Regions from separate parts of the Micromonospora sp. Llam0 genome, predicted to be linked through region 3. Evidence: riboswitches for the same ligand, from Rfam matches in the RefSeq annotation. Region 3 holds a riboswitch; each other region holds the start of a gene.
The links. A riboswitch is a leader RNA that binds a small molecule or an ion and turns the genes downstream of it on or off. The one in region 3 is predicted to bind cyclic di-AMP.
Positions count from the first base shown of each region.

Region 1: it holds a riboswitch for cyclic di-AMP, as region 3 does, so the genes downstream of both, EDC02_RS34170 (hypothetical protein) here and EDC02_RS01210 (NlpC/P60 family protein) in region 3, are expected to answer to the same signal.
Region 2: it holds a riboswitch for cyclic di-AMP, as region 3 does, so the genes downstream of both, EDC02_RS17410 (coiled-coil domain-containing protein) here and EDC02_RS01210 (NlpC/P60 family protein) in region 3, are expected to answer to the same signal.
Region 4: it holds a riboswitch for cyclic di-AMP, as region 3 does, so the genes downstream of both, EDC02_RS35835 (C40 family peptidase) here and EDC02_RS01210 (NlpC/P60 family protein) in region 3, are expected to answer to the same signal.

Region 1 covers NZ_RJJY01000002.1:1,467,216-1,474,519, reverse strand. The annotation lists gene EDC02_RS34185 (ABC transporter ATP-binding protein) at 1-1,082, shown strand, start outside; gene EDC02_RS34180 (HAD family phosphatase) at 1,179-1,928, shown strand; gene EDC02_RS34175 (glycoside hydrolase family 65 protein) at 1,925-4,294, shown strand; gene EDC02_RS34170 (hypothetical protein) at 4,369-5,385, opposite strand; cyclic di-AMP (ydaO/yuaA leader) riboswitch at 5,388-5,524, opposite strand; gene EDC02_RS34165 (TrkA family potassium uptake protein) at 5,782-6,459, shown strand; gene EDC02_RS34160 (cellulose binding domain-containing protein) at 7,190-7,304, shown strand, end outside.
Region 2 covers NZ_RJJY01000001.1:3,984,266-3,991,569, forward strand. The annotation lists gene EDC02_RS17395 (alpha/beta fold hydrolase) at 1-364, shown strand, start outside; gene EDC02_RS17400 (AAA family ATPase) at 573-2,717, shown strand; gene EDC02_RS17405 (cation diffusion facilitator family transporter) at 2,763-3,671, shown strand; cyclic di-AMP (ydaO/yuaA leader) riboswitch at 3,840-3,970, shown strand; gene EDC02_RS17410 (coiled-coil domain-containing protein) at 4,038-5,120, shown strand; gene EDC02_RS17415 (glycosyl hydrolase) at 5,603-7,304, shown strand, end outside.
Region 3 covers NZ_RJJY01000001.1:254,679-261,982, reverse strand. The annotation lists gene EDC02_RS01250 (hypothetical protein) at 1-203, shown strand, start outside; gene EDC02_RS01245 (hypothetical protein) at 207-536, opposite strand; gene EDC02_RS41205 (DUF6158 family protein) at 540-896, opposite strand; gene EDC02_RS01235 (hypothetical protein) at 1,049-1,492, shown strand; gene EDC02_RS01230 (DUF3817 domain-containing protein) at 1,518-1,847, shown strand; gene EDC02_RS01225 (DUF397 domain-containing protein) at 1,974-2,189, opposite strand; gene EDC02_RS01220 (helix-turn-helix transcriptional regulator) at 2,457-3,338, shown strand; gene EDC02_RS01215 (DUF6232 family protein) at 3,386-3,922, opposite strand; cyclic di-AMP (ydaO/yuaA leader) riboswitch at 4,396-4,527, shown strand; gene EDC02_RS01210 (NlpC/P60 family protein) at 4,538-5,497, shown strand; gene EDC02_RS01205 (RNA polymerase sigma factor RpoD/SigA) at 5,636-6,628, opposite strand; gene EDC02_RS01200 (dTMP kinase) at 7,070-7,304, opposite strand, start outside.
Region 4 covers NZ_RJJY01000002.1:1,885,468-1,892,771, reverse strand. The annotation lists gene EDC02_RS35845 (GPP34 family phosphoprotein) at 1-44, opposite strand, end outside; gene EDC02_RS35840 (C40 family peptidase) at 294-1,337, shown strand; cyclic di-AMP (ydaO/yuaA leader) riboswitch at 1,595-1,738, shown strand; gene EDC02_RS35835 (C40 family peptidase) at 1,837-2,775, shown strand; gene dcd (dCTP deaminase) at 2,955-3,533, opposite strand; gene EDC02_RS35825 (pyridoxamine 5'-phosphate oxidase family protein) at 3,661-4,173, shown strand; tRNA gene EDC02_RS35820 (tRNA-Gly) at 4,320-4,393, shown strand; gene EDC02_RS35815 (glycosyltransferase) at 4,735-5,514, opposite strand; gene EDC02_RS35810 (hypothetical protein) at 5,589-6,032, shown strand; gene EDC02_RS35805 (phosphoribosyltransferase family protein) at 6,075-6,641, opposite strand; gene EDC02_RS35800 (septal ring lytic transglycosylase RlpA family protein) at 6,844-7,304, shown strand, end outside.

The sequences.
Region 1 (7,304 bases), on a different contig from region 3:
TCGCGATGGTCTTTCAGGACTTCGCCCTCTACCCGCACATGTCGGTGCAGGACAACATCGCCTTCCCGCTGCGCCTGTCCGGAGTGGAGACGACGTCCCGGCAGGAGCGGGTGGCCGACGTCGCCAGCGCGTTGGGCATCGGCGACGTACTCGCCCGCAAGCCCAGCCAGCTCTCCGGCGGCCAGCGGCAACGGGTGGCGATGGGGCGGGCCATCGTCCGCCGTCCCGGCCTGTTCCTGATGGACGAGCCGCTATCCAACCTGGACAGCGGGCTGCGGGCCGAGTTGCGGGCGGAGATCTCCGGGCTGGTCCGCGAGCTCGGCGTCAGCACCGTCTACGTCACCCACGACCAGGCTGAGGCGCTCACCATGGCCGACCGGGTGGCGATCATGCGCAAGGGCGTGCTGCAGGACGTCGGCACCCCGACCGAGGTGTACGGCCGGCCGGCCACCCTCTACGTCGCCGCGTTCCTCGGCAGCCCTCGGATGAACCTGCTGGAGGCCTCGGTCTACGTCCATCTCGACCGCTACGTGGCGCTCAACCTGGGCGAACAGACCCTCTACCTGCCCTGGACCGATCTGCGGGCCCGGGCCGTGTCGCACTACCACGGGGAACGCATCGTGGTCGGCCTGCGGGCCGAGGCGCTGACCCCGGTCGCTCCCGGCAGCCCGGGTGACGTGCTGCAGGGCCGGATCCGGTTCCTCGAACACCACGGCCACGAGTCGCTGGCCTACCTCGACATCGGGGCCACCGCGATCGTGGTCGACGACCTCGCCGGTACGGCGGTGGAGCCGGCCGGTGCCGGCCGGCGCCTGCGTCGGTTCGGCGGCGTGATGCAGCGCCTCACCGGTCGGTCGGTCGGCCGGGCGGCCGTCGCCGAGCCGTCGGCCGAGTCCGGCCCGGAGCGGGAGAGCGTGCTCAGTGACCCGGGGCGGCACCACCGCCGGCCGGCCGAACTGGCCGTGCGACTGGCCCCGTACCCGGCGGTCACCCCCGGCCATCCGCTGGCCGTCTCGGTCCGGATGGACGCCCTGCACTTCTTCGATGAACGGGGCGACCGGATCGACGTCGGCTGGCGATGAGTGGGCGGATGGCGACGGGTGACTGACCGGTCACTACAGGCTGGCGCGCCGGTGGAAACCGAGCAGTCCGACCGGAGATCAGGTTAGATTGGCTGCGTGCTCGGTCTACCCGCTCATGTGACCGCCTGCCTGTTCGACCTCGATGGGGTGTTGACTCAGACCGCGAAAGTGCACAACACGGCGTGGGAGGAAACGTTCAACAACTTCCTCCGCGCTCGGGCCGACGAGACCGGCCAGCCGTTCCAGCCGTTCGACCCGGGCGCCGACTACAGCCGGTACGTCGACGGTCGACCGCGGGCCGACGGGGTGCGTTCCTTCCTCGCCTCGCGAGGCGTTGAGCTTCCCGAGGGGTCGGCGGACGACCCCCCGGAGGCCGACACCGTGTACGGCATCGGCACCCGGAAGAACGAGGTGCTGCTGCGACGCATCGCCGAAGACGGGGTGCAGGTCTACGACGGTTCACTGGCCTACCTTCATGCTGCCCGCTGGGTCGGGCTGCACCGGGCCGTCGTCTCGGCCAGCGCCAACTGCCGGGACGTGCTGATCGCGGCGGGGATTGAGGAGTTGGTCGAGGTGCGGGTAGACGGGGTGATCGCGCGCGAGAAGGGCCTGCGGGGCAAGCCGGAACCGGACACGTTCCTGGCCGCTGCCGCGCAGCTCGGCGTCGAGCCGGGCAACGCCGCGGTGTTCGAGGACGCGCTGGCCGGCGTGACGGCGGCGCGAGCGGGGGAGTTCGGCTGTGTCATCGGTGTCGACCGGGTCGGTATCGGTGACGAACTGCTGGCCAGCGGTGCCGACATCGTGGTGAGCGATCTGGGGGAGTTGCTGGTCGGAGCCGAACGATGATCCGCGAGCGGGCCTACCCCGTGGAACCGTGGCACGTGCGGGAGACCCGGCTCGACTTCGACATCCTGGCCCAGTCGGAGTCGGTCTTCGCCCTCGCGAACGGGCACGTCGGATTCCGCGGCAACCTGGACGAGGGCGAACCGCACGGCCTGCCCGGCACCTACCTGAACTCGTTCTACGAGTTGCGACCGCTGCCGTACGCCGAAGCCGGCTACGGCTTCCCCGAGTCCGGTCAGACGCTGGTCAACGTCACCAACGGCAAACCGATCCGGCTGCTGATCGACGACGAGCCGTTCGACGTGCGCTACGGCGACCTGCTCTCCCACGAGCGGGTGCTCGACCTGCGGGCCGGTCTGCTGGACCGTCGGCTGGAGTGGCGCTCGCCGGCCGGGCGTACCGCCCGGGTCCGCAGCACCCGGCTGGTGTCGTTCACCCAACGGGCGGTCGCGGCGATCTGCTTCGAGGTGGAGGCGGTCGACGAGCCGTTGCGCATCATCGTGCAGTCCGAGCTGGTCGCCAACGAGGAGCTGCCGGCACAGAGCAAGGACCCGCGCGTCGCGGCGGTGCTTGAGACGCCGCTGCAGGCCGAGGAGCGGCTGGTACAGCCCGACGGCGGGCTGCTCATCCACCGGACCAAGGCCAGCGGGCTGCGGATGGCGGCGGCGATGGGGCACGAGATCGACGGCCCCGGCGAGGTGTCGGTCAGCACCGAGGGGTTCGACGACTGGGTCCGGACCACCGTCTCCTGCCTGCTGGAGCCGGGGCAGCGGCTGCGGATGGTGAAGCTGCTGACGTACGGCTGGTCCAGTCAGCGTTCGTTGCCGGCGCTGCGCGATCAGGTCGGCGCGGCGTTGGCCGGCGCCCGGATCTCCGGCTGGGAAGGGCTCTGCGCCGAGCAGCGCAAGTACCTCGACGACTTCTGGGGCCACTCGGACGTGCGGGTGGACGGCGACCCGGAGATCCAGCAGGCGGTCCGGTTCGGGCTGTTCCACGTGCTGCAGGCCGGCGCCCGCGCCGAGCAGCGGCCGATCGCGGCGAAGGGGCTGACCGGCCCGGGGTACGACGGACACGCCTTCTGGGACACCGAGATGTTCGTGCTGCCGGTGCTGACCTACACCCAGCCGGGGGCGGTCGCCTCGGTGCTGCGCTGGCGGCACTCGACCCTGGACCAGGCGCGGGAGCGGGCCCGGATGCTCGGGCTCAACGGGGCGGCGTTCCCGTGGCGGACCATCCGGGGCCAGGAGTGCTCGGCGTACTGGCCGGCCGGCACGGCCGCGTTCCACGTGGCGGCGGACATCGCCGACGCGGTCCGGCGGTACGTGCACGCCACCGGGGACGTCGAGTTCGAGCGGGAGATCGGCCTGGAACTGCTGGTGGAGACCGCCCGGTTGTGGCGTTCGCTGGGCCACCACGACCGGCACGGCCGGTTCCACATCGACGGGGTGACCGGGCCGGACGAGTACACCGCAGTGGTAGACGACAACATCTACACCAACCTGATGGCGCAGCGGAACCTGCTGACCGCCGCCGACTGCGCGCTGCGCTACGCCGACCGGGCCTGGGTGCTCGGCGTCGACGACGAGGAGACCGCGGCCTGGCGGGACGCGGCGCTGTCGATGCACGTCCCGTACGACGACGAGCTGGGCGTGCACCCGCAGTCGGCCGGGTTCACCCGGCACCAGGAGTGGGACTTCGCCGGCACCCCGCAGGACCACTATCCGTTGCTGCTGCACTACCCGTACTTCGATCTGTACCGCAAGCAGGTGGTCAAGCAGGCCGACCTGGCGCTGGCGATGCACTGGCGGGGCGACGCGTTCACCGAGGAGGAGAAGGCCCGCAACTTCGCCTACTACGAGCGGCGTACGGTGCGGGACTCGTCGTTGTCGGCGTGCACCCAGTCGGTGATCGCCGCGGAGACCGGCCATTTGGAGCTCGCCCACGACTACATGGGCGAGGCCGCGTTGATGGACCTGCACGACATCAACCGCAACACCCGCGACGGCATCCACGTGGCCGCCCTGGCCGGGGCGTGGCTGGCGCTGGTCGCCGGCTTCGGCGGGATGCGAGACCACGGCGGGGAGTTGACCTTCGCTCCCCGGCTGCCGCAGCGGATCAACCGGCTGGAGTTCGCCATGATGTGGCGGGGCCTGCGGCTGCGGGTGGCGGTCCAGCACGATGAGGTGACCTACTCGCTGCGCGACGTCGACCCGAACGCCACCGTGGACCTGACCCACCACAGCGAGCCGATCACGGTGGCCGCGGACAAGCCGGTCACCCGGGCGATCCCGCCGGCCGGCCCGGTCGGTCCGCCGCCGCAGCAGCCGACCGGCCGGTCACCGGTACGCCGTTCGGCGCGTACCGACTGACGACCCTTCTCTCCCGTGCGGCTCTCTCTCGCGCGGTGCCGGGCCGGCCCGGCACCGCGCGGGATGAGGTCAGGTCACAGCAGGGACAGATGTACGTGGTTGGTGTGGTCGCTGTTCGGGTCGCCGCCGGCACCGCTGTACGAACTCCAGCCGGTCGTCGGTGACCAGAACTGGCGATACCAGATTACGTACAGGATGCCGAGCTTGTCGGCGTTGCGGACCAGGAAGGCGGTCAGGTTGTTGCCGTACAGCCGGTCGTCGCCGAAGGCGTCGCCGCCGAACCCCTGCTGCTGGGCGGAGAAGTCGCAGGCCCGCCCCTTGGGGTGCTCGAACGGACCGCCGGGGCGGAAACAGGAGACGAAGCGGGTGAAGCCGGCCTTCTTCGCCTCGTTCAGCGCGTGCATGGTGCGCGGCGTGATGCAGCCGCTCGTGGTGGGGTCGTCCAGACTGCACGACTGGGACGGCCAGGAACCGTCCGAGTTGCGCGGCGCCTGGGCGGCGACCGGTGAGGTGGCCGAGACGAATCCGTTGGTGGCGACCGCGCCGACCAGTTGCAGGGCCTTCTCGGCCTCTTTCTTCTGGCGGGCCATCGCCTCGAGTTGCTGTTCCTCGCGGGCCACTTCGGCGTCGATCGCGGCGACCGCCCGAGCGGCCTGTTCGCGGGCCTCGTTGAGCTCCCGGATTCGCTTGTTGTCGTGCATGGCGATCATGTCCAGGCCTTCGGCGCGTTCCAGCAACGCGTCCGGGTCGGCGCTGTTGAGCAGGACCATCACCGGCGTGATCCGACCGAGACGGTACGAGTTGGAGGCGACCTGGCCGATCTGTGGGGTCAGCGCCGCTATCCGTTCCTCGACCTTTTCCAACTCGAGGCTGAGCTTCAACTGGCGTTTGCGGGACTCGTCGACTGCGGCCTTGGCTTCGACGAAGCCCCGGCCGGTCGATTCGAGCACTTCACTGAGCAGTGGCGGGGCGCCTTCGTCGTCCGGATCCTGAGCGGCGGCCGGCGACGCTACGACGAAGCCGGCGAGCAGGGCGGCGACGGCGGCGAGGGCCGCGGCCGTCGGAATCCGCCGGCGGAGGGGTGCGGTCATCCTGTTCCTTTCCTTGGCCGCCGACCGAGTTAGCTGACGGGTTCGGGACGGAACGATCCCTACCGCTGGCGCGGATTCACCCCGGTGGAAACGTGGTTCCCCGGCTCACCCCGGAGGGGTGATTGGGCGGCGGTCACCGCCGGCGCCGGTGGGCGCCGCCTGGCGGAGACCGCGGGCAAGCTTACCGGATCGGTCACCGGCATCAACACCTCGACAATCCTGACTGAGCTGGAAAAATCCGTTACCGGACAACGACTTTCGGTGATGTCCACTGTCTGCGCTCGGCGGCGTACGACAAGTCGCGGGACGGGCCGGATACCGCTGCGCCGAGGTTAGCGGCTGACTACAGTACGTATGAGGAAAAGTGGGAAAGTCGTAGCGTCGGACGGATCCTCGGTGAGAGATGACGATTCCCCGGTCGGGCCGCCGGACGCCGACAGCGTGGCGGTGATCGGCCTCGGCCGGTTCGGCGGTCAGGTCGCCCAGTCCCTGCTCCGCCTCGGCCATCACGTGCTGGGCATCGACGAGCATCCCAAACGGGTGCACCGCTGGTCCGAGCGGCTGCCGAGGGTGGTCGAGGCGGATTCGACCGACGACCAGGCGTTGCGCCAGTGCGGCGTCGCCGGCTACCCCCGCGCGGTGGTCGGCATCGGCTCGGACGTCGAGGCCAGCATCCTCACCGTGGTGGCGCTGACCGAGCTGGGCGTCCCGGAGATCTGGGCGAAGGCGATCACCGCCAAGCACGGCCGGATCCTCGCCTCGGTCGGCGCGCACCATGTGATCTTTCCGGAGGCGGCGATGGGTGACCGGGTGGCCCACCTGCTGGCCAGCCGGATGCTCGACTTCATCGAGTTCGACGACGGGTTCGCCATCGCCAAGGTCTGTGCCCCGCCGGACGCCGCCGGTCGGACGTTGGCCGAGTCCCGGCTACGCCAGCGGTACGGCATCACGGTGGTCGGGATCAAGGAGCGGGACCGGCAGCTGCGGTACGCGGGACCTGAGACGTTGATCCCGCCGGACGCGCTGCTGATCGTCGCCGGGGCGACCACGGCGGTCCAGCAGTTCGGCCGGTGAACATGGGCGTGACCGCCTCATCACACCTTCATTTCGTGAGCTGATCAGCCGCTGCACTTTCGCAAACTCGTGACTCAGGCTACAGTCCCTGCATGGGAGCGCTTCCATCGATGGATGTGCCCCGCTGAAGTAGTCGACGCGTGGCGCGGCGATGGCGACATCACCGTGTCAACCGCACAGCTCCCGAGGCTGGCGGCGGGCCAAGCCCGGACTCCGCCGCCAGCCCGCGCACCACCTGTCGAGAGGAGGTGGAACCAGAGCCACTCGCGTGGCCCGGCTCCCGCGCGTCACGCACGACCTGGACGCCAGACCGCTCGTGCGTGTGTAGCAACTGATGGTGGGGACGGGGGTTGCCCTCCCCGTCCCCACGCTAGTCTCCGATTGTTACGGCGGGGAATCGCCGACAAGTCAGGACCGCGACGCTGGTCCGTCCGACAGCGCTGCCCAGCCCGCCGATGAGCCGGCGGGCTTCGTTGTGTATAGGGCCTGGAGCAGCGGCTGGGCGGCCGTGCCCGGTCTGCGGCGACGGTCGGACCGAAGCCCGTTCCGTCGTCGCGCAAGGGTCCGGGGCTCGCCGATTGGTAGTGGGCAAGCTCACAGTCGGTTGATCCGCTGGTCGCGACCGGATGATCCCGTCGGGTGCTGCCGGTGCGGTGGTGCCCGGCTATTAAATCGACAATCATGGATCTCACAGTCGCTGGTCCGTCCCGGCGTCCGCACCGAAAGCGAGATGTCCATGCCGCAACCGCCGCACCACTGCCGCCGGTGGATCCGGCGCGATCCCAACCGCACCCGACGCCGGCTCGGCGTCGCGGTCGCCGCCGCGCTGCTCGGCCCACCCCTGC
Region 2 (7,304 bases), 3.7 Mb from region 3:
GCTGCAGCCGCTGCGGCCGACCCTGCGGTGGCTGCTGTTCGGCGACACCTGCGACCCCCGGGACCTCGAACTGGCGACCACCGCCGTCGGTCGGACGACGCTACGGGCGATCGGCGGCTACCGCGCTTCGATCGGCGCTCAACGCCGGCTCCGCACGCTGTCGGCGCTCGACGAGGTTCCGGCGGCGGTGCTGGTCGGAGACCGTGACCGGCTGACGCCGCCGATCTGCGCCGAATCGATCGTCGACGCGTTACCCGGAACCGACCTGACGGTCTGCCCCGGGGCCGGACACATGCTGATGCTGGAACGACCGGACCGGGTGACGGCCGCTCTCGTCGAGGTGCTCGACAGGGCGACGCGCTGAAACAGGCTCGGCAGGGCGGAACGTGGTCGCCGAGTGCCCCGGGAGCCGGCGCCGGGCTGGCGCGCGGACGGTAACGTCGTAAGGCTGCCGGGTCAGATCATGTGACGGGGTCACCACGCTCCGCCGTCGCCGCCCGGCGCCGTGACCGTCCGCCGGCGGACCGGCCGCCCTGCCCCGGCCGACCCGCCCTCGCCCAGGAGCCGCAGCGTTGACCGACGCCACCACGTTGGACCAGGAGATCGCCGCCGAGCAGCGGCACGTCGACCGGGTGTACGCCCGGTTGGCGCAGCTACGCCGGGACGCGGTACGCGCCGAGCGGGACGGCTACCGCCTCGCCCGGGTCGGCAACGTCGGGGCGCTGGTGGAGCGCGACGCGATGGTCTTCCACGCGGCCCGGCGGCGGCATCTGCTCGACGCCGAGCACGAAGGGCTGGTGTTCGGCCGGCTCGATCTGCGCGACGGCGCGGTGCTGCACGTGGGCCGGCTCGGGGTGCGCGGTGAGCGGTCCGAGCCGCTGCTGATCGACTGGCGTGCCCCGGCCGCCGCCGCGTTCTACCAGGCGACGCCGGCCCGACCGCAGGGCGTGGTGCGGCGACGCACCATCCAGTCCCGGGGGGAGCGGGTCACCGGCGTCTCCGACGACCTGCTCGATCCGGCAGCCGCGCCGGCCGGGATGCGGGTGGTCGGCGACGGCGCGCTGCTGGCCACCCTGGCCCGGGCCAAGGGACGTGGGATGCGCGACATCGTGGCCACCATCCAACAGGAGCAGGACCAGGCCATCCGGTCCCCCGCCGCCGGGGTGACGATCGTCTCGGGCGGCCCCGGCACCGGCAAGACCGCGGTCGCGCTGCACCGGGCGGCGTACCTGCTCTATTCGGACCGGAGCCGGTTCGCCGGCGGCGGCATCCTGGTCGTCGGCCCGACCGGGGTCTTCGTCGAGTACATCGCCGCGGTGCTGCCCGCCCTGGGTGAGGAGAGCGCCACCCTGAGGTCGCTGGGGTCGCTGCTGCCGGGGGTGTCGGCGACCCGGACGGATCCGGCGGCGGTCGCCGTGGTGAAGGGGTCGCTACGGATGCGGCGGGTGCTGGAACGGGCGGTACGTGACGCGGTACCGGACGGGCCGACCGAGCTACGGCTGCTCTACCGGGGGCAGTTGCTGCGGCTGCGCGGCCCGGAACTGGACGGTGTCCGGGCCCGCGCGCTGCCCCGGGGCGCACGGCGCAACGAGGTCCGGCGGGCCGGTATCGACGGGTTGTTCGAGGCGTTGTGGGCGCAGGCCCGGCAGTTGGTGGCCCCGGCCCGGCTGCCCGGCCAGGCCGAGTTCGAGGACGAGTTGTCGGACCGGGACGATTTCCGGGACTTCCTGCGGGCCTGGTGGCCCCGGCTGCTGCCGCGACACGTGCTGGGCTGGTTGGCCCGGCCGGACCGGCTGCGTCGGTACGCACGGGGCGTGCTCGACCCGGCCGAGATCACGGTGCTGGCCGACGCGTTCGGTGAACTGGCGGACCACGGGCCGACCATCGCGGACGTGGCGCTGCTGGACGAGTTGGACGAACTGCTCGGCCGGCCGCCGCAGCCCCGCCGCCGGCACCGGGATCCGTTCCAGGTGGCCGGCGGGGTCCGTGAGGTGACGACCTTCGCCGACCGGGAGCGGGCGGCCCGCGCCACCGCCCGGGAGCGGCCGGCCGACTACCGGGAGTACGCCCACGTGGTGGTCGACGAGGCGCAGGACGTGTCGCCGATGCAGTGGCGGATGATCGGGCGCCGGGGCCGGCTCGCCTCCTGGACGGTGGTCGGGGATCCGGCGCAGACCGCGTGGACCGGGAATCCGGCCGAACTCACCCAGGCCCGGGACCGGGCGTTGGGGCGGCGGCCGCGGCGGGAATTCCAGCTGACCACGAACTACCGCAACCCGGCGGAGATCTTCGAACTGGCCGCCGGGGTGATCCGCGAGGTCGCTCCGGACGCCCCGTTGCCGACTGCGGTCCGATCGACCGGGGTGGCGCCGCGCCGGGACCGGGTATCTGCGGCGGTGCTGCCGGCTGCAGTCCGCGCCGCGACCGCCGAGATGCTGGCAGCGGTGGAGGGGACGGTCGGGGTGATCGCCGCAGTGGCCCGGCGCGACGAGGTCGCCGGCTGGCTCGCCGAGCAGGCGACCTCGCGGCTGCAGGTGGTGTCGAGCCTGCAGGCGAAGGGCATGGAGTACGACGCGGTGGTGCTGGTGGCCGGTGACGAGATCCGTGCCGAGTCCGAGGCCGGGGTACGCACGCTCTACGTCGCGCTCTCCCGGGCGACGCAGCGGCTGGTCACCATCGACTTCGACCCGGAGTCGATTGCACATATTGCTATGTGAGCATTAGTCTGCTGACGAAACGCCGGGCAACGGAGGGTGGCAGGCGTGGGAGTCGGACACGATCACGGTGCCGGGAGCACCGGCCAGCGACACTACGGGCGCCTCTGGGCCGCCTTCGTCCTGCTGGCGGTCTTCATGGTCGTCGAGGCGGTCACCGCGCTGGCGACCAGCTCCCTGGCACTGCTGTCCGACGCCGGGCACATGTTCACCGACGTGCTCGGCATCGGCATGGCGCTCGCGGCGATCGCCGCTACCCGACGACCGACCGGGGAGCCGCAGCGCACCTTCGGCCTCTACCGCCTTGAGGTGCTCGCCGCGCTGGCGAACGCCGTACTGCTCGCCGGGGTCGCACTCTATGTCCTGGTGGAGGCGGCCCGGCGGTTCGCCGATCCAGAGCCGGTGACGGTCGGCCCGATGCTGGTGGTGGCGGTCGCCGGACTGCTCGCCAACATCGTCGCCTTCGCCCTGCTGCGCCAGGGGGCCAGGGAGAGCCTCAACGTACGGGGCGCCTACCTGGAGGTGCTCGGCGACCTACTCGGCTCGGTGGGGGTGCTGGTGGCCGCCACGGTGATCGCCACCACCGGCTGGTGGTACGCCGACCCGCTGGTCGCCGTCGGCGTCGGGGTGTTCATCCTGCCGCGCACCTGGCGGCTGGCCCGGGCCGCGCTGCGCATCCTGGTGCAGGCGGCACCGGAGCATGTGGAGGTCGACCGGGTCCGCAGCCGGCTGGCCACTGTGCCGGGCGTCTGCGACGTGCACGACCTGCACGTCTGGACGCTCACCCCGGGCATGGAGGTGGCCTCGGCGCACCTGGCCGTGACCCCGTCGGCCGACGTCGGCACGGTGCTGCGGGACGCCCGGACGGCCCTGCACGACGAGTTCGGTATCGAGCACGCGACGCTGCAGATCGAGCCGTTGGCCCCCGCCGACTCCTGTGGACCGGCCGACTGGTGATTAGCGGATGCTTAAGTTTCGTGACCTTACCGCGACGTCGACAGCTACGATCTACGTATATTCCTGATTTTTCTGGACATAACACGGCTATCAATACCGGGACGGCGACCCGGGGAACCGGTAGTCTCGGCCCCGGTCTCCGCTCGGGCGGCGCCCCTCCGGCGCCCGCGGATGCCGTCGCCTAATCGCCGTACGGCGAGCCGGGGAACCACGTACCTGGGGTGCATCCGCGTCACGCGGTAGGGATCTTCCGTCCCGAACCCGTCAGCTAACCCGGTCGGCGGCTGACGGAAGGAATGCACAGTGTCACGCACAGTCCACAGAAAAACCCGATTCGCGTTGTTGGCAGCGTTGACCGCCGCCCTGATGGCCGTCACCGGCACCCCGATCGGCTCGCCGGCCGGAGCCGCCCTGCCCACGAACCGACCCGACCGGGTCGACGACGAGGGCGGCACCGACAGCCTGCGCAAGGAGCTCGATGCGGCCTCGAAAGGCTGGATCGACGCCAAGGCGGCGCTCAACCATTCGAAGGGCCGGCAGAAGAAGCTGTCCGAGCAGCTCACCACGGTCGGTGCCGAGCTGGAGCAACGAAACAGGAACGTCGGGCACATCGTCGACCGCGCGTACCGCAACGGCCGGCTCGGCCCGGTCTCCGCTCTGCTCAACAGCACCTCACCGGAGGGGTTCATCGACCGGGCGGCGGCGCTGAGCGCGGTGACCGCCAACGAGGAGAAGCAGCTCCGCGAGCTGTACCGCACCCGTGACCAGGTGACCAGGTCCAAGGCCGCGATCGAGCATGAGATCCGGGAGCAGCAGAAGCAGGTCACCATCATGGACCAGCGCCGCAATCAGGCGGAGCGGGCCCTGGCCGTCGCGGTCGCCGCCGAGAAGGAGGCGGAGGAGCGGGCGAGGCAGCAGGCGGCGGAGGAGGCCGAGCGGGCCGCCGCCAGCGGATCCTCCGGCTCAGGATCCTCCGGTTCGTCCGGCTCCGGCTCGTCCGGCTCCGGCTCGGCCAGCGCGTCGGCGACCCCGGCCCCGCGCAACGCCAACGGCTCCTGGCCGGCCGAGTCGTGCAACGTCGACGACCCCACCACCTCCGGCTGCATCACGCCCCGTACGCTGCACGCCCTGAACCAGGCGAAGGCTGCCGGCTTCACCCGCTACGTGTCCTGCTTCCGCAACGGCAGCTCGGGCGAGCACCCCAAGGGCCGGGCGTGTGACTTCGCCGCCCAGCCCAACGGCTTCGGTGGAGTGGCGACCGGCGGCGACAAGAGCTACGGCGACAACCTCGCGAACTACTACATCAACAACGCCGACCGGCTCGGCGTGCTCTACGTGATCTGGTACAAGCGGATCTGGCTGCCCAGCAGCGGCTGGAAGACGTACAGCGGCGCAGGCGGCGACCCGTCCAGCGATCACACCAACCACGTGCACCTGTCGGTGTACTGACGTCGCGCATGCGGGGGCGGACGGTCACGTCGGTGGCCGTCCGCCCCCGCACGACCATGATCCGACGACCCCTCCGGCTCGATGGTGATCCCCCGAATCGCCGCAGCGCATTGCCGGAACACGATTCCTGTCAGCATCGATAATCGACGCGCAGGAGCCTCGGGCAGCGCCGAAAGACCGATCGGCATATCGTCCGACGGTCCCTGGCGACCACGCGAGAGCGCTCTATCGACACGCGGTCACATCTGGCTCACGCAGGGAACCTTGCCCCTCCCCTCACCAAGAGAGCGCTCTCACAGAGATATATAGCAGCAACGGCGTAGCTGTCAACCGACCGCCCCGCACCCGTACCGGATGCACGAAACTTCATGTCGGGATATTGACAGAAGCCCGCATCTCTGATGACCTCCTGGCAATAACTCATTAATGGGCGTGAAATTTATCGCGATCGTGGACCGCGCCCTACCCAACCCGGAGGCACCATGAACCTGTCGATCCGTGGCGCGCGAACAGGTCGTACGCCGCGCCGGATCCTGGCAGCCACCACCGTGACGGCGCTGGCCGCCACCGGACTGATCTTCGGCGTACTGCGCACCGCCGACGCCGCCACCGTCGGCGCCGGCAGCTACACCACCACCCGCCCGGCGGGCGCGGCCGCCCCGACCGCCTGCGGCAACATCTCCGCCAACCCCCGGCAGTACGTCACGGGCAACGCCCCGGCGGGCGCGGTGCCGACCAACGACTGGTGGTCGTCGCTGCTGTTCAAGCGGTACGACTGCGCGTACTCCGACCCGCTGCACGCCCACCCGATGTCGGTCCAGCCGACCTCCGGCGGGCTCGGCGTCTCCTACACCACCGAGGCGGCGATCTCCGGCACGTCGACCGGCGTCGGCGAGTACCACTACCCGTACACCCGGGAGTTCACCCTCGGCGTCGCCGGGCTCAACGCCCCGGACGTCAAGGTCGACGGCTGGACCGACTGGACCGTCAGCCCGTACTGGTCCGACGGCGCCCGCACGCTGCGCACCACCGTCGGACACGGGCTGCCGTTCGTGTACGCCCAGGTCACCGGCGGCAACGCACAGCTGTCGTTCCCCGGCACCCCGACGGTCTGGCACCACAGCGGCAGCCGGGTCGGCTTCTCGATGCGCGGCCACGACTACGTCGCCTACGCCCCCAGCGGCGCGACCTGGACCGTCGCCGGGACCACGATCAGCTCCACCCTCGCCGGTCGGGGGTACTTCTCCGTCGCGCTGCTGCCGACCGGCGCCGGCACCAGCGCCGCGCGGCGTACCGCTTTGATGGACAGCTACGGCCGGTACGCCCACTCGCACGTCACCGGCACCCGGGTCAGCTGGAGCTACGACCAGGCCGGCAGCACGGTCGACGCCACCTACAGCTTCACCACCACCGCCCGTGAAGGATCGGCCAGCGGCACCGTCGTCTCGCTCTACCCCCACCAGTGGAAGCACCTCGACGGCGGCAGTCCGATCGCGGAGACCTACGTGTCGGCCCGGGGTCCGATGCGCAACCTGGTCGGCGCGACGTCGTTCCGGACCGCGATGCGCTTCCACGGCGTACTGCCGGAGGTGCCGGCGGTGGCCACCAGCGCCGGTGCCGACCTCGCCACGCTCACCGCCCACCTGGACCAGGCCACGTCCGGCGACCCGCTCGCCAGCTTCGACAACGACACCTACTGGACCGGCAAGGCACTCGGCCGGGCCGCCCGGCTGGCCGAGATCGCCGACCAGCTCGGCCGCACCGCGCAACGCGACCACCTGCTCACCGCGATCCGGAACCGGCTGACCGACTGGTTCACCGCCAGCCCCGGCAAGTCCCAACGGGTGTTCTTCTACGACCAGGCCTGGGGCACCCTGGTCGGCTACCCCGCCTCGTACGGCTCCGACACCGACCTCAACGACCACCACTTCCACTACGGCTACTACATCGCCGCCGCCGCGACGCTGGCCAAGTTCGACCCCACCTGGGCGTCGACCAACCAGTACGGCGGCATGGTCAACCTGCTGATCCGCGACGCCAACAGCTGGGACCGCAACGACCCGATGTTCCCGTTCCTGCGCGACTTCGACATCTACGCCGGCCATGACTGGGCCGCCGGGCACGGCGCGTTCTTCGCCGGCAACAACCAGGAGTCGTCCTCGGAGGGGATGAACTTCGCCAACG
Region 3 (7,304 bases):
TGGACGAGCATCAGAACCGGCCGGCCGCCGCACTCGGCCAGACCCCGGACGGCCAGCCGCCCGAGGACGACCCGGACTTCGCCGGCGAGCACGACGACACGGCGGTCTCCCACGACATCATCGAAGGAACCGACCGGGACCGGGAGCCGGAAACGCCCCGCGGCTGGTCCGGGATGGAGAAGCCCGGGTTCACCGCCGACTGACGGTCAACCGGCGTTGAGATTGTCGGTGACCGCCCGGACCAGGCTGGTCAGCGTCTCGTCGGCGAGTCGGGTCAGCTGCTCGTGCGGCAGGTCGGAGTCCAGTTCCAGGCGGAGCATGGCGCCGCCCGCCTGCACCGGGTACACCTGCACAACGGCCGCCCACGGGCCACCCGCGGTCGACCACCGGGCCTGCAGGTGGTCGCCGTGGGCGGGTTCCGCCGGCACCTGGCGCAGCGGCCCTGGCAGCCAGGCGGCCCGGCGGTCGGGGTCGGTCGCGGTGCCGAACGCCACCTCAGGGGGCGCGGAGACACCGCGCTCGGCGTAGGCGGGCACGACTCAGCCCCCGTCCCGCAACCGGGCGGCCTCGACCTCCCGGCCCGGGTGCCGGGTGAGGTACTCGGTCTCCAGGTCGGCGGTGCGGTGCAGATGGTTGGCCAGCGCCGCGTCGGTGCCGTGCCGCAGCGTGTCCAGCCGGGTCCGGTGCAGGCTGCCGATCTCGCGGAGCAGTTCGTCGTCGGCCAGCTCGACCGGGTCGATCCCGGTTTCGTCGACCGTGTCGACCCAGGTCTCGGCACCCGGCTCGGTCGGGGCCGACCAGGGTCGGGTGGCACCGGGCGGATGGTCCGGCCGGGGTTCGAAGGGCCGACCGGCCGCCGCCGGGGAGTAGCTGCCGTACCGCGCTGAATCCGTCATCTCCGGCCTCCGGGGAGTCGACGAGGCATTACCGTCGTAGGGTTCCCCTGCCGGCCGGCGGCAAACACCGGGCGGCCGGCTTCCGGGCGGCCGCGCACCTGACTACGACGGCTCGTCGGAGAAGCCGACGACCGGCCGGTACGCTTCCCTGCATGCGGCAGCTGTGGACCCCGGCGTGGATCCTGCGGCACCTGGCGGCGGTGGCGCTGGTGGTGGGCTTCCTCGCGCTCGGCTGGTGGCAGATCAGCCGGGCCGCCGCCGGCAACACGCTGAGCTGGGCGTACGCGGTGGAATGGCCGGTTTTCGCGGCGTTCGTGGTGTTCATCTGGGTCCGCGAGATGCGGCTGGCCCGCCGGTCCGTACCCGGCCCGGACTCCCTACCCGGCCCGAACCACGGGTCGCCGTCGCCGCAGAGCGGGTCGCCGGAAAACGCGCCGTCGCGGGAGGAGGCGTTCGGCCGGCCGGTACGGGTCCGGTCTGCCCCTGGCGTGACCGCCACCCCCGGCCCGGACGACCCGGAGTTGGCCGCCTACAACGACTACCTGGCCTGGCTGAACGCGAACCCGCACGCCAGGGCCGGCGACTACCCGGGCTGACCGGAAGAGAGAAGGACGGACGACAGTGTCAGGCGCACTCACCCGGTACCGACTGATCGCGTACGTGGTCGGCGTGGTGCTGATCCTGCTGATGGTGATCGGCATGCCGTTGAAGTACCTGTTCGACCAGGCCGTCGTGGTCGAGACGATCGGGCCGGCGCACGGGTTCCTCTACATGGTCTATCTGGTCGCCGTGTTCGACCTGGCCCGGCGGGCCAACTGGTCGCTCGGCCGGATCCTGGCGATCATGCTGGCCGGCACGGTGCCGTTCGTGTCGTTCTACGCCGAGCGGGTGGTCAGCCGCTGGGCGGGCGTGCAGCCGCGTACCGAGCCGGACAAGGTGTTCACCGGCTGACCCCGGGCGGGCGGTGACTGGCTGACGGCGCCCCGGCCGGGCCGGCACCGTTGTCGGGCCGACCCGGCCGGGGCGTACGGCCGACATTGTCGACGGCCGTGGACCCGGGCCTCGTGCGGCGTCGGATCAACCCGTGGTGTGGCCGCCGGCGCTGGTCGGCGCACCGGGCAGCCCGGCGACGAACGCCGACCAGGCGGCCGCCGAGAATTCCAGGTGTACTCCGGGGTCGGTGGAGTTGCGCACTCCGACCGCCGGGCCGATCTCGGCTACCTCGACGCAGGTCGTCGCCTCGCAGCGGCGGCTCTTACGCCACGCCGGACCGGCAGTGCTGATCACAGTCACCCAGACTCCTTAATAGGATAAATCGGTAGATTTGCCATCAGAGTACGCAGGCAATCGGGCGGACTGTACCAGTTCCCGATCTTGCCGACGCGACTGGGCGACACCGGGAAAATCGGCGGAACCGCCGTCCGGACCACGCGGAGTGGCCGGCCGTCCATGCGGAGGGGCCAGCCGTCCTTAGCAGACCTGACGGCGGCGGTGTAGCGTGCAACAGGGTGGCAACCAGCCAGGTGGCACTCTGCTAGGCACTCTCCCCGGAGCGTTCCCATGCCTGCCCGACACCAGGGCCCGACCATCGGGCGTCGCCGGCTGCGTGCGGCGCTACGCCGGGCACGCGAGGCCGCCGCGCTGACCCAGGACCACGTCGCCGCTCAAATGGACTGGTCGCTGTCGAAGCTGATCCGGATCGAGTCGGGGTCGGTCAGCATCTCGACCAACGACGTCAAGGCTCTGCTGGACCTGTACGGCGTACGCGACCAGCAGCAGGTGCAGGATCTCGTCGAGTTGGCCCGGGCGGCACGACGGCGCGCCTGGTGGAGCGGATACAAGGACCGGGTGCCGGCCGCCTACGCGGCCTACATCGGCCTGGAGGCGGAGGCGTCGGCACTGCGCTACTTCCAGCCGATCAGCTTCCCCGGCCTGCTGCAGACCGAGGAGTACGCCCGCGCGGTGATCCCGGCCGACGGCCCGCACCACGTACCGGCGGCCGAGATCGAAGGACGGGTGCAGATCCGGCTGGCCCGCCAGCACGAGGTGCTGTTCGGCGCGGATCCGCCGCAGATCGAGGTGATCATCGACGAGGCGGCGCTGCGCCGGATGACCGGCGGCCCGCGGGTGCTGCGTGAGCAGCTCCAGCACGTGGCGAAGATGTCCGCGGCGCCTCACGTCACGGTCCGGGTGCTGCCGTTCACCGCCGGGAGCAACACGGTGCTCGGTCCGTTCGTCATCCTGCACTTCGCCGACCAGGCCGACGCCGACGTGGTGTACGTGGAGAGCGCTCTGGTCGAGGAGGTCATCGACCGGGCCGACGAGGTCCGGCCCTACCAGCATGTCTTCGACCGGCTACGGGCGGAATCCCTGTCGCCGGCCGACTCGGTGGCGATGCTGCACGACCTCGCCCGTCGGCTGGACGGACCGGACGCGGGCTGATCGACGTCGACCAGCCCGCCGACGACCGCCGCGGCGGTCGGGCCCGCTCACCGCTGGTCGGGCACCCACGGTTCGATGGTGACCGGCTCGGACAGACCGGCCAGCCGGGACATCTCCCGGGCCCGCATCAACGCCCGGCTCACCTGGCCGTACTGGCGTTCGTCGTCGGTGCTGAACAGCAGCACCAGCAGTCCCTGGTGACGGCCCCAGAGTTCGTACGCCCGTGGCCGCAACCGGTCACCGAGCCAGGCGACCGACACCGGCACGAACGCGGCCGCCAGCATGGCGAGGTAGGCACCCGCGCTGACCTCGTCCAACCCTCGGGTGTAGCCGACGGTCACCGCGACCACCACCAGGGTCACGGCGGTCACCGCGATCACCCGGCCGGTGAGCCGGTCACGGGCGCCTCGTGCGGTCCGGAGTTCGGTGAGGTCGCGGACGGCGAACCGCCGGCCGGCCACGACGAACCATTCACCGGTCACGCAGATACCGGGCTGCCGGTAGAAGGTCCGTCCGACACTGGAGCCGGACGGGGCGGGCGCCGGGGAACCGCGTCGGGGTGGGGTCTGGCGAGTAGCACGCATAGCTGCCTCCGAAGGGCTCGTGCGGCGCTGACCTTGCGGGTCCATTGTGCAAACAGCAAGCTACTCGATGGAAGGTAGTCATTCTGCCACCTAGCAGAATGACGTACGGCAGGCCGCATCCTGGATGGCGAATCAAACCTTTCGCACCCATTTATCCGGATAGCTGGCTAACGACAACCGCGCAGACCGACTAATGACACATTAGTCGCAATTGATCAGCCGTTGTCCAACGACGACGCACCGCAGTCGACCGATCACGCGAAGGCAAGGAAAATGTTGCCCAGAGCAGCCAACCGTCACATCAAGTAACCGTCAACGAGCCCCGCCCAGTTTCATGCCACGGATCACGATCGCAGCACTTCCGGGTCGCAACCCTTGCGGCTAAGTTGGACCGGCTGGTCCGGTCGCCAGTCGCCGGGAAGCGGTGACGCCGGTCCAGTGCCGCCGAATCGCCGTCCCGAGATTACCTGGCGTTACAACCAGTGATCTCACGGTCGCGATCCGGGGACCCACCGGCAACTGGGGTGAATCCGCGGTCCACCGCGGTAGGGCGAACTTCCCGCCCGAATCCGTCAGCTAACCCGGTAGGCGGCGAGGAAGAAGGGTTCTGCGTTCTTGTCAACAGCGCGGATTCTGCTGCGCACCCTGATGCTGGCCGGCGTGAGCCTCGGCCTGGTGGTACCGGCGACCGCCGCGACCGCCCAGCCGACGGTCAGCGAACTCACGCAGCAGATCGACAAGGAATCCGAAGAGCTGGCCAAGGTCGTCGAGTCGTACAACCGGCTCAGGGAGGAGGCCAAGGCCACCCGGGCGGCGGCCGAGGAGATCGACGCCAAGCTCGGCCCGCTGCAGGCCGAACTCGCGGCAGCGCAGACCGAGGTCGGTCAGATCGCGGTCAACGCGTACAAGACCGGCGGGTTGAGCACCGCGAGCGCCCTGCTCGACAGCTCCTCCGGCAGCTTCATCCACCGGCTCGGCACTCTGGACCACCTGGCCCGGGACCGGCAGCAGCGACTCACCGAATTCACCAGCACCCAGCTGACCTACCTGGCCGAGCAGGAGAAGCTGCAGGCGGCCCTGGAGAAGCAGGACGCCCAGGTCAAGGAGCTCGCCGACCGCAAGAAGAGCATCGAAGCGGACATCGACGAGCTGATGGACAAGCGGGAACGGGCCTACGGTGCCGCGAGCGAGACTGGCTCGTCGTACACCGGGACCGTCCCGTCGGTGTCCGGTGCCGCCGGCTCGGTCGTCGAGTTCGCGTACGGGGCCATCGGCAAGCCGTACGTCTGGGCCGCCAGCGGCCCGAACGGCTACGACTGCTCAGGTCTGGTGCTCGCCGCCTGGCGTACCGCCGGCAAGAGCCTGCCGCACAACGCGGCGATGCAGTGGGACGTGGTCGCGAAGATCAACCGTGGCGCGCTGCAGCCCGGAGACCTGGTGTTCTACAACGGTCTCGCCCACGTCGGCCTGTACGTGGGCGGCGGCCAGGTGATCCACGCACCCACCTTCGGCCGCACCGTCGAGCTGGCCAGCGTGGACATGATGCCGCCGTACGGCTACGGCCGGGTCCGCTGACCCGGCAGGTCGCCCGACACTGACGACGGCCCGGCATCCGCTAAGCGCGGATGCCGGGCCGTCGTCAGTTCGTCGGCGGGTTGTCAGCTCGTCGCGGGGGGCAGTTCGCGGCGGATCAGGTCGCCAGCAGCCGGTTGGTCAGGCCGCCTGCAGCCCCTCCGCCCGGGCCAGCTCCCGCAGCCGGCCCAGCGCCTGGATCTCCAGCTGACGGATGCGCTCGCGGGACAGCGAGAAGCGCGACGCGACCTCGGTCAGCGAGTGCTCCCGCCCGTCCTCCAGGCCGTACCGGGCCCGCATGATGCCGGCGGACCGGTCGTCCAGGTGGTTGAGCAGGCCCTCGATCCGCTGCCGCTCCAACCCGGTGAGCACGATGTCCTCCGGCGACGGCGCGTCGCTGTCGGCCACCAGGTCGCCCAGGTTGGTGTCGCCGTCGTCGCCGACCGGGGTGTCCAGCGACACCGTGTCCTGCGACCACCGCACCAGCTCGTGCACCCGCTCGACCGGTACGCCGAGCGAGGCGGCGATCTGCTCCGGCTCGGGGTCCGAACCGAGCTCGCGGGTCAACTGGCGGGCCACGTTGCGCATCCGGTTGACGTCCTCGACCAGGTGCACCGGAAGCCGTACGGTCCGCTCCTGCTGGGCGATCGCCCGGCTGATCGCCTGCCGGATCCACCAGGTCGCGTAGGTGGAGAACTTGAAACCACGCTCGTAGTCGAACTTCTCCACCGCACGGACCAGACCGGTGTTGCCCTCCTGGATCAGGTCCAGCATCGGCATGCCGGACCGGACGTAGCGGCGGGCGATCGACACCACCAGACGCAGGTTGGCCCGGATGAACAGGTCCTTGGCCCGCTCACCCTCGACGACCAGCCGCTCCAGCTCCTCACGGCTCACCCCGGTCCGCGGCACACCCTGCTCCAGCAGGTGCTCCGCGTACAGGCCGGCCTCGATCGACTTGGAGAGGTCGACTTCCCGGGCCGCGTCGAGCAGCGGCGTGCGGGAGATCTCATGCAGGTAGACGCCAACGAGGTCCCGCTCCTCGGCGACCTCGTCGGTCCGCAAAGCCATCGTCTTCTCCACGTTGCTCACGGTCCCCTCGTTAACCCCACGTCGTGCTCTGTCACCTGCGATGCGCATCTCCATCAGCCTCTCCCCCGTCACGTCCGCCTCCGATCCGGCGAACCTGATGTGGCAGGCCCCGCCGTATGGCGCCGACACCTGCACAACAGATGAGACGCGTCAGGGATTCCGTCTCGTGAGTCGAAGCTGACACGATTGCCTGAATAATTGCTGTGAGCGGGATTGGCGTTTCCTGCCAGGCTCCTCGATCGCCGCGCTGCGTCGGGCCGGCCGACTGCCCGATTCGCTGAGGTCGGCGGGGTGTGGCAGGCTCCCAGCACACCACGACACCGGGCAGGGCGCAGCGATTCCCGTCACTACCCCTCCTGCGATCCTCGTCACTGCCCGCCGGTCGGCTGGTCCTGGCCAACGCCGGTCGGTTGGTCCTGGCCAGGAATACGGCCCGAGCGGGGTGCGCGGTTCATCACCGCCCGACAGACACCGGCCACCGGGTCACGACGCACGCGAATCATCCGGATCCGGCCGCCACGACGCGCCGGCCGCACGGCCGTCGGCCGGCCGCCAGTCGGTCAGCCGCTGCCGGATCACCGCAGCGACCTGGGCGGCCGTGCCCCGGGCGTCGATCACCACGAACCCGGCGGCCTCCGGCAGCGACCCGTAGGCGGCCGCGCTGGTCGCCAGGAACTCCAGCGACTCGTGGTCGGTGCCCCGGGCGTCGATCCGCCGG
Region 4 (7,304 bases), on a different contig from region 3:
TAGCTGAGCAGGACCAGCTCTTCCGCGAGGCTGAGCGACGTCATGCCACCACGCTAACCGCCCAGCCCGGTGACTGCAGGAGAACCGGTGACTGCAGGAGAAGTGGTAGCTGGGAGAGAAGCAGCGGCTGCGGGCGGCGACGAGCGGTTGCTTCCGATGAAGCAGAGACGGCAGGCGGTCTTGAACGAACACCGCGCTTTCCAATAAGGTGATGCACCGACCGCTGCGGATGTCGGCCTCCGTACCCCCGCCCGTGAGGCCCCAGCGATCAACCATTGAAGGAGTCGCTGCCAATGGCACGTGCGCTCGCCAATTCGCACAACCATCGTCACAGTGGGTCCCGATATCGACGCGGAGAGCATCGGCCTTTGCGGTTTTTGCAGCGTAGCGCGATCGCACTGCTGCTCACCGTAACTGCACTGGTCTCCCCGGCTGGGCCGGCCCACGCCGAGCCGACGCTGGCTGAGATCGAAGCCGAGTTGGACGCCCAGTGGCTCAAACTGGAACCGGTAATCGAGCAGTACAACAAGGTGCACAGCGAGCTCAAGGCCAACGAGAAGAAGGCGGCCGCGCTCGATGAGAAGATCCGCCCCCTGTCGCTGCAGGCCAACCTGGCGGCGGACGAGATCGGCGAGGTAGCCAACCGCTATTACCGGACCGGGCCGTCGAGCGAGCTGAATGCCCTGCTCCGGACCGGATCACCGACCAGCCTGGCGGATCAGCTCGTGGTCCTGGACCGGATCTCCAAGCGTCGACAGGAAAAGATCACCGCCGTTCTGGAGACCCGGGACCGCTATCTCGAAGAACGGCAGGCGCTGGACGAGTTGATCACGAAGCAGCAGGCACAGGACAAGACGCTCGCCGAGCAGCGCAAGACCATCGACGCCGAGATCAAGCGGCTGGAACGGGCGCGGAACGCCGCGTACCAGTCCACCGGCTACACCGGCGGATCCGGTGCCTCCGGCCCGTGTCCGGCGGTGTCGGTCGGCGGTGCCGCCGGAACTGCGGTCCGCACCGCGTGCGCGCAGCTCGGCAAGCCCTACGTCTGGGGTGCCACCGGGCCGAACGCCTTCGACTGTTCCGGTCTGACCCAGTACGCCTGGGCAAGTGCCGGTGTCAGTCTCACGCATTACACCGGAACTCAGTGGAATCAGGGCAGTTCGGTCAGTCGCGCCAACGCCAAACCAGGGGATCTCGTATTCTTCTTCAGTGATCTACATCACGTGGGAATCTACATCGGTAATGGCCTGATGGTGCACGCACCGCGTGCGGGTCAACCCGTGCAGATGGAGAACATCGACAACATGCCGCTTGCCGGATTCAAGCGGGTCGGCTGATCGCAGCAGGTCAGCCCGCTCGCCGAGGCAGTCTGAGTGACGCGTGTTGGTCGGCCGAACGTACGGGCGGACCGGTATGAACGGGCCGGTCCGCCCAGCAAGATTCGAACGCTTGAACGACAGCAGCCTATGCACGATACGCAATCGTCTGCGTACTCAATGAGATATTCCGTGTTCTCGCTTGCGTAGCGAGAACGCCGCTCTCTACCCTTGGGGATCGTCGAGTCGGGAGGACGTCAACCAACCGGGTTGACCTCGGCCTGACACCGCCTAATCGCCGCCTTGGCGGCGAGCCGGGGACCCACGGCACTCCCGGGGTGAATCCGCAGGCCACTGCGGTAGGGCGTCTCCTTTCCGCCCGAACCCGTCAGCTAACCCGGTAGGCGGTCTGGGGAGAAGGAGTCCGGTGGCTACGAGCGCCCCTCGGCGATACCTCCGGTGGTCCAGCCGCGACCATCGGCGAAAAACGCCGCACGACCCTCGACGAATACTCACCGCGTTGATCGCCGCCACCACCGGCGTCGGTCTGCTGCTGGTCGGAGCGCCGGCACAGGCGCAGCCGACCGTCGCCGAGATCGAGTCGCAGATCGACGAGGTCTGGGCCGAGCTCGAACCGACGATCGAACGGCACAACGCCGTACGGCAGGACCTCGCCGCCAAGAAGAAGCAGGCGGACGAGCTGCAGAAGAAGATCAAGCCGCTGCAGATCCAGATCGACCTGGCGATGGACCGGGTCAGCGAGTTCGCCGCCCGGTCGTACAAGGGTGGTAGTCCGTCGGTCTTCAACGCGATCCTGACCAACGGCAAGCCGACCCACCTCGCCGACCAGCTCGAGCTGCTGGACCAGTTCGCCCGGCGGCAGGCCCGCGACGTCCAGGCCGTCGTCGACCTCAAGAACGAGTACGCCGCGAAGAAGGCCCCGCTCGACGATTTGATCGTCGAGCTGACCGGCACCGAGGCTCAGCTGGCGGCGAAGGCCAAGGAGATCGACGCCGAGGTCGACCGGTTGCAGGACCTGCGACTGGAGGCGTACGGCTCGACCAACACCCTCGGCTCGCTGCGTCCCGCGCCCTGCCCGGCGACGTACCCTGGCGGTGCGGCCGGCAAGGCGGTCACCTTTGCCTGTGCGCAGATCGGCAAGCCGTACGTATGGGGTTCAGCGGGACCAGGCAGCTACGACTGTTCGGGTCTCACCTTGGCCGCCTGGGCGCAGGCCGGCGTCTCGCTGCCGCACAACGCGGCCCGGCAGCGTCAGGTGACCGCCAACGTCAGCCGGGACGAGCTGCGCCCCGGCGACCTCATCTTCTACTACAGCGGGCTTTCCCACGTCGGCATGTACGTGGGCAACGGCTGGATCGTGCACGCCTCCCAGGCGGGCGAACCGGTGCAGATGCGCAAAATCGGTTCGAGTGTGCACAGTTACGGCAGGCCCGGTTAGACCTCACTCCTCCCCATGGCCTGGCGCATGCCGCTGATCCCCCCGTCAAGCGGCAGCACCGGCCACCGGAAAGGCGCCCTCCCATGTCTCCCCCCGGCTTGGGAGGGCGCCTTTCGCCTCCCCCGCCGCCGTTGCGCCGGCTCGCCAACAGCCCAGCCGGTTCAGTTTGGTGGGCTGGTTCAGCTGGTCGGCCAGGTGCGCCACCGCTGCCAGGACCGGCTCGGAGTGGGGCCACGCTGCCCCTGGTACCGGGATCCGTAGACCGCCGACCCGTACGGATGCTCGGACGTCGACGAGAGCCGGAAGATGCACAACTGACCGATCCTCATCCCGGGCCACAGCTTGATCGGCAGGTTCGCCACGTTGGACAACTCCAACGTCACGTGGCCGGAGAAGCCGGGGTCGATGAAGCCGGCGGTGGAGTGGGTCAGCAGGCCCAGCCGACCCAGGCTCGACTTGCCCTCCAGCCGGGCGGCCAGGCCGTCGCCGAGCGAGACGACCTCGAGCGTGGAGGCGAGGACGAACTCACCGGGGTGCAGCACGAACGGGTCGCCGCTGGGCACCTCGACCTGGGACGTCAGATCGTCCTGCCGGATGGCCGGGTCGATGTGGGTGTACAGGTGGTTGTTGAAGACCCGGAAGTATCGGTCGAGCCGGACATCGATGCTCGACGGCTGGACGAGCGAGGGTTCGAACGGCTCGAGGGAGAGTCCGCCGGTCTTGGTCTCCGCGACGATGTCCCGGTCGGAGAGAAGCATCGTCACACGATAGCGACCGCGCGGCCGGTGCGACCGCGCGGCCGGTGTCCTGGCCGGAATGTACGCGGATCGGCGTGGCCGGGCGATCCCACTATCTCTTCGTACACATGTTCGATAGAATGATCGCATGGCAACCTGGTCCGAGTTCGCAGCCGACGAGCCCCGCCTGGCCACGGCGATCCGACTCCTCATGCAGCAGTACGGTCCCGGCCTCGGCTACCTCGCCACCGTCCGAGCCGACGGCGGTCCCCGGGTGCACCCGGTCTCCCCGGTGATCACCGACAGCGGGCTGTTCTGCTTCATCATCGACTCACCGAAGCGGCGTGACCTGGAGCGGGACGGTCGGTACGCGCTGCACTCGTTCCCGCCGGAGGAGAGCGACGACGAGGCGTACCTGGCGGGTCGGGCGCATCCGGTCACCGATCCGACCAAGGTGGGTCGGCTCGCCAGCGATCTCGGGGCCGTGCCGCACGTCGACTGGCGACTGTTCGAGTTCACCGTCGACGTGGCGATGGTGGCGCAACGCGGTGGCAGCACCGGCCACTACGCGGCGGCGCCCCGGCAACCAGCCGTCCAGGTCTGGCTCGACCCGACCAGCGGCAGTGTCTCCCACCCGGTGCCGACCCCGGTCGCCTGCTGACCCGCCGCGCGGCACCGGTCGAACCGTTGACGCCCTACCCGTCGACGTTCGGTCGACGGGTGTCGAGCCGTACCCCATGCTGTGCCCGGCCGGCGGCCGGGCCTGTTGTGCAGCGGCCGGGCGGACCGGGTAGAGTAGGGCCGCTCGCGGGTGTAGTTCAATGGCAGAACATCAGCTTCCCAAGCTGACAGTGCGGGTTCGATTCCCGTCACCCGCTCCACCTGCGGAAGACCCGCTCAGGACGTCGGTCCCGGGCTGCGGTTGATCAGCTCTGCCACCTTTTGGTCAATTCCTAGGTTCGGTCGTCAACCCGGACGCTGATCATGTGTTCGGGGTCGTACCCGCGCTCGGCTTCTGCGACCAGCTCGCTCTCCAGCTGCGACGTGAGCGCCGTACCGTCCTTGGTCTGTCGGCTGGCTGCCCGAGCTGCCCGACCGGGGACCCAAGATGCCTCCGCACACGTGATGCCGCAGGTGCATCCTGATTCACCTCTGGCATCAAGCCGAACAGGCGACCCTGGCCCGATGAGGTCGCACTTCGTGCAAGGACTGGCGCGCATCGTCACCGACCTTGCGGTGTGGACGACGTCGGGCCGATGCCCAGCCGAGCCAGCGCGGCGACCCGGCTCTCGATCACCTGGATCCGGTCGGCCCGTTCCGTCGGCGACCAGTGTGCCTGCTGGTTGGTCATCTGCCCGGGCCACTTCCGGTAGAGCAACCCCGGCTCGTCGATGAAGTGACCGTCGCAGACCGTGCTCGCGGCGAGGAGCAGCCCGGTGTCCTCGGAGGCGGGCAGCGCCAGCCAGCCGCCCAGAGCCAGCAGCAGATCCGTACGGATGCACAGCGTCGCCGGGTGCACCGGCAGTCGGTAGGCGTCCTCCTGCCAGGACCGGTGGACCGTACCGGCGGGCAACCGGCCGCCCGGTGGATCGGTGGCCATCCGTACCGTGCTGTGGTCGCTCAGCAGATCGAGCGCCGCCGCGGTGGTCCAGCCGACCGTCGGGTCGGCGGTGAGGACCGCGATGTCGCGGGCCAACGCGTCAGGGGTGAGCCGGTCGTCGGCGTCGAGCACCTTCACCAGCGAGCCTTCCGCCCGGGACAGCGCCATGGTTCGGGTGACGCCGGGTCCACCCGGCCGGTTGGTCCCCGTACTGATCCGGGGGTCGTCGGGTAGGGCGGCGGCGACCGTGCCGGTCTGGCCGTCCTCCTGGACCAGCCAACGCCACTGCCAGCCGGCGGGTAGTCGCTGGTCGCGTAGTGAGGCGTACGCGTCAGCGAGGTACGGGATGCTCGCGGGATGGACAGGGGTGACCACCGAGATGGTCTGCGGGGGCCGGCGCATCGCTTTGACTCTACTATGGGTTGTTGATCGTTGACCCAACGTTGTGGCGCGCCGGTCTCTGGTACGAATGTCCCATGCCGGAATCGTCGGACCCGCGCTCAACGGACGCCGTTCACTCCCGCCCTGCCGGGATGGACGATGCTACGGTCGCGGCGCTCGGCGAGTTGAGCAAGGCACTGGAGACGGTGCACCGGGCCCGGGGCCACCTTTACTCGATGCACCAGCTGATCGGCGGCGCGGACGCGACCCTGGACCGGGTCGTCCAGCTGCTGCGCGGAGCCGGTCACCAGGACATGGCGGACCGGGTCGAGACGGAGCTGATCGGTCGCAACGTCCTGCCGGGCCGCTGGACGTTTCAGATCGTCGAGGAGTTCGACGACGGCTACTACGCGACCTTCCAGGCGGTCGAGCGGGCGGCCCGTGACGCGCTGGCGGGCGGCCGTCGGCACATCCACGAGGCGGAGATGAAGCAGGCCCGGCGTACGGTCGGCCGACCGGGACACGAGGCGACCCCGTAGCCGCGCGCTGCCCGACGAGGGTCCGACCGCCGTCCCGGCGGTTCACAGGTCCTTGCTGTGGATCAGGCTGCGGATCCGGAGTTCGTCGACGACGGCGGGTGGACAGTCGGCGACGATCACGGCGCTGCCGACGACGACCGCCCCGCGAGCTGCGGCGAGCTGCGCCATGGCCCGCAGCTGCGCACCGCTGGTGACCCAGTCGTCGACCAGCAGGACCCGGTCGCCTGGGCCGAGGTGCCGGTCACGGACACCGAGCCGCAGTGTGCGGCCCCGGTAGTCGGGTGCCGTCGTGGTCCAGGTGGTCGCGTCGGCGATTGTCCGCTGCGGATCCTCCTTGTACGCGGGTACGACGCCGACGCCGAGCGCAGTCGCCACCAGCGGGCCGACAAGCAGCCCGGTGACCTGCGGCGTCATTACCGTGCTCGGCTGGTCCGCGTCGGCCAGATCGGCGCTGGCCAGCTCGGCGAGAGCCGGGCCGATCCCGGCGAGGACCCGGGGGTGTCGCCACCACCCGGACAGGTCGCTCACCAGATGGCTGCTGGTCGGGCCGGGATCGTGCCAGACGAAGGTGTCGATCAGCAGCCGCCGGAGTTCAAGCGGGTGCGGCACGTCGCCGGTTGCGGCCGGGCGCGGCACGTCGCCGGCTGTGGTCGCGCGGGACCGGTGCGGGTGAGCGGCTGCGGGGTCGGTCACCGGCCGAGTATGCCGGGATTCCTCGCTGGTGAATCTGCCGGGCACACTTGACACGGCACGGCCTGCTCCGGCTACGGTGCGGCGGCTAAATTATGTTGTCAGCTCGTCAGGAGACATCATGGCCGCGCGCCATCGCAACCCGCGTCCGTACCGCCTGCGGCTGGCGCCATGGTTGGCGGTGTTCCTGCTGGTCGGTGTGCTGGCGGGCGGAACGGCTATGGCGTTCGAACTGACCGCCGGTACGTCGACAACACCGCCAGCGGCGTCCACGGCCGCGCCGCCTACGGCCGCGCCGCCTACGACCACGCCGTCTGCGGCGGCGTCCGGTGCGGACCGCTCGACCGCGTCGACCCGGGCGGCACGTGGGGCCGACCGGGCCGCCTCCACGCCGAAACCGTCCCCGACGCCAGAGCCGCCCCCGACCCAGAGCGAGGACCAGGACGAGGACCAGGCTGCTGGCCAGGCCCAGGCCGGTGGCCAGGTGGTGGAGAGCGGCACCTGCGGTGCGTCGTACTACGCCAGCGGACACGTCACCGCGAACGGCGAGCCGTTCGACCCGTCGGGGATGACCGCCGCGCA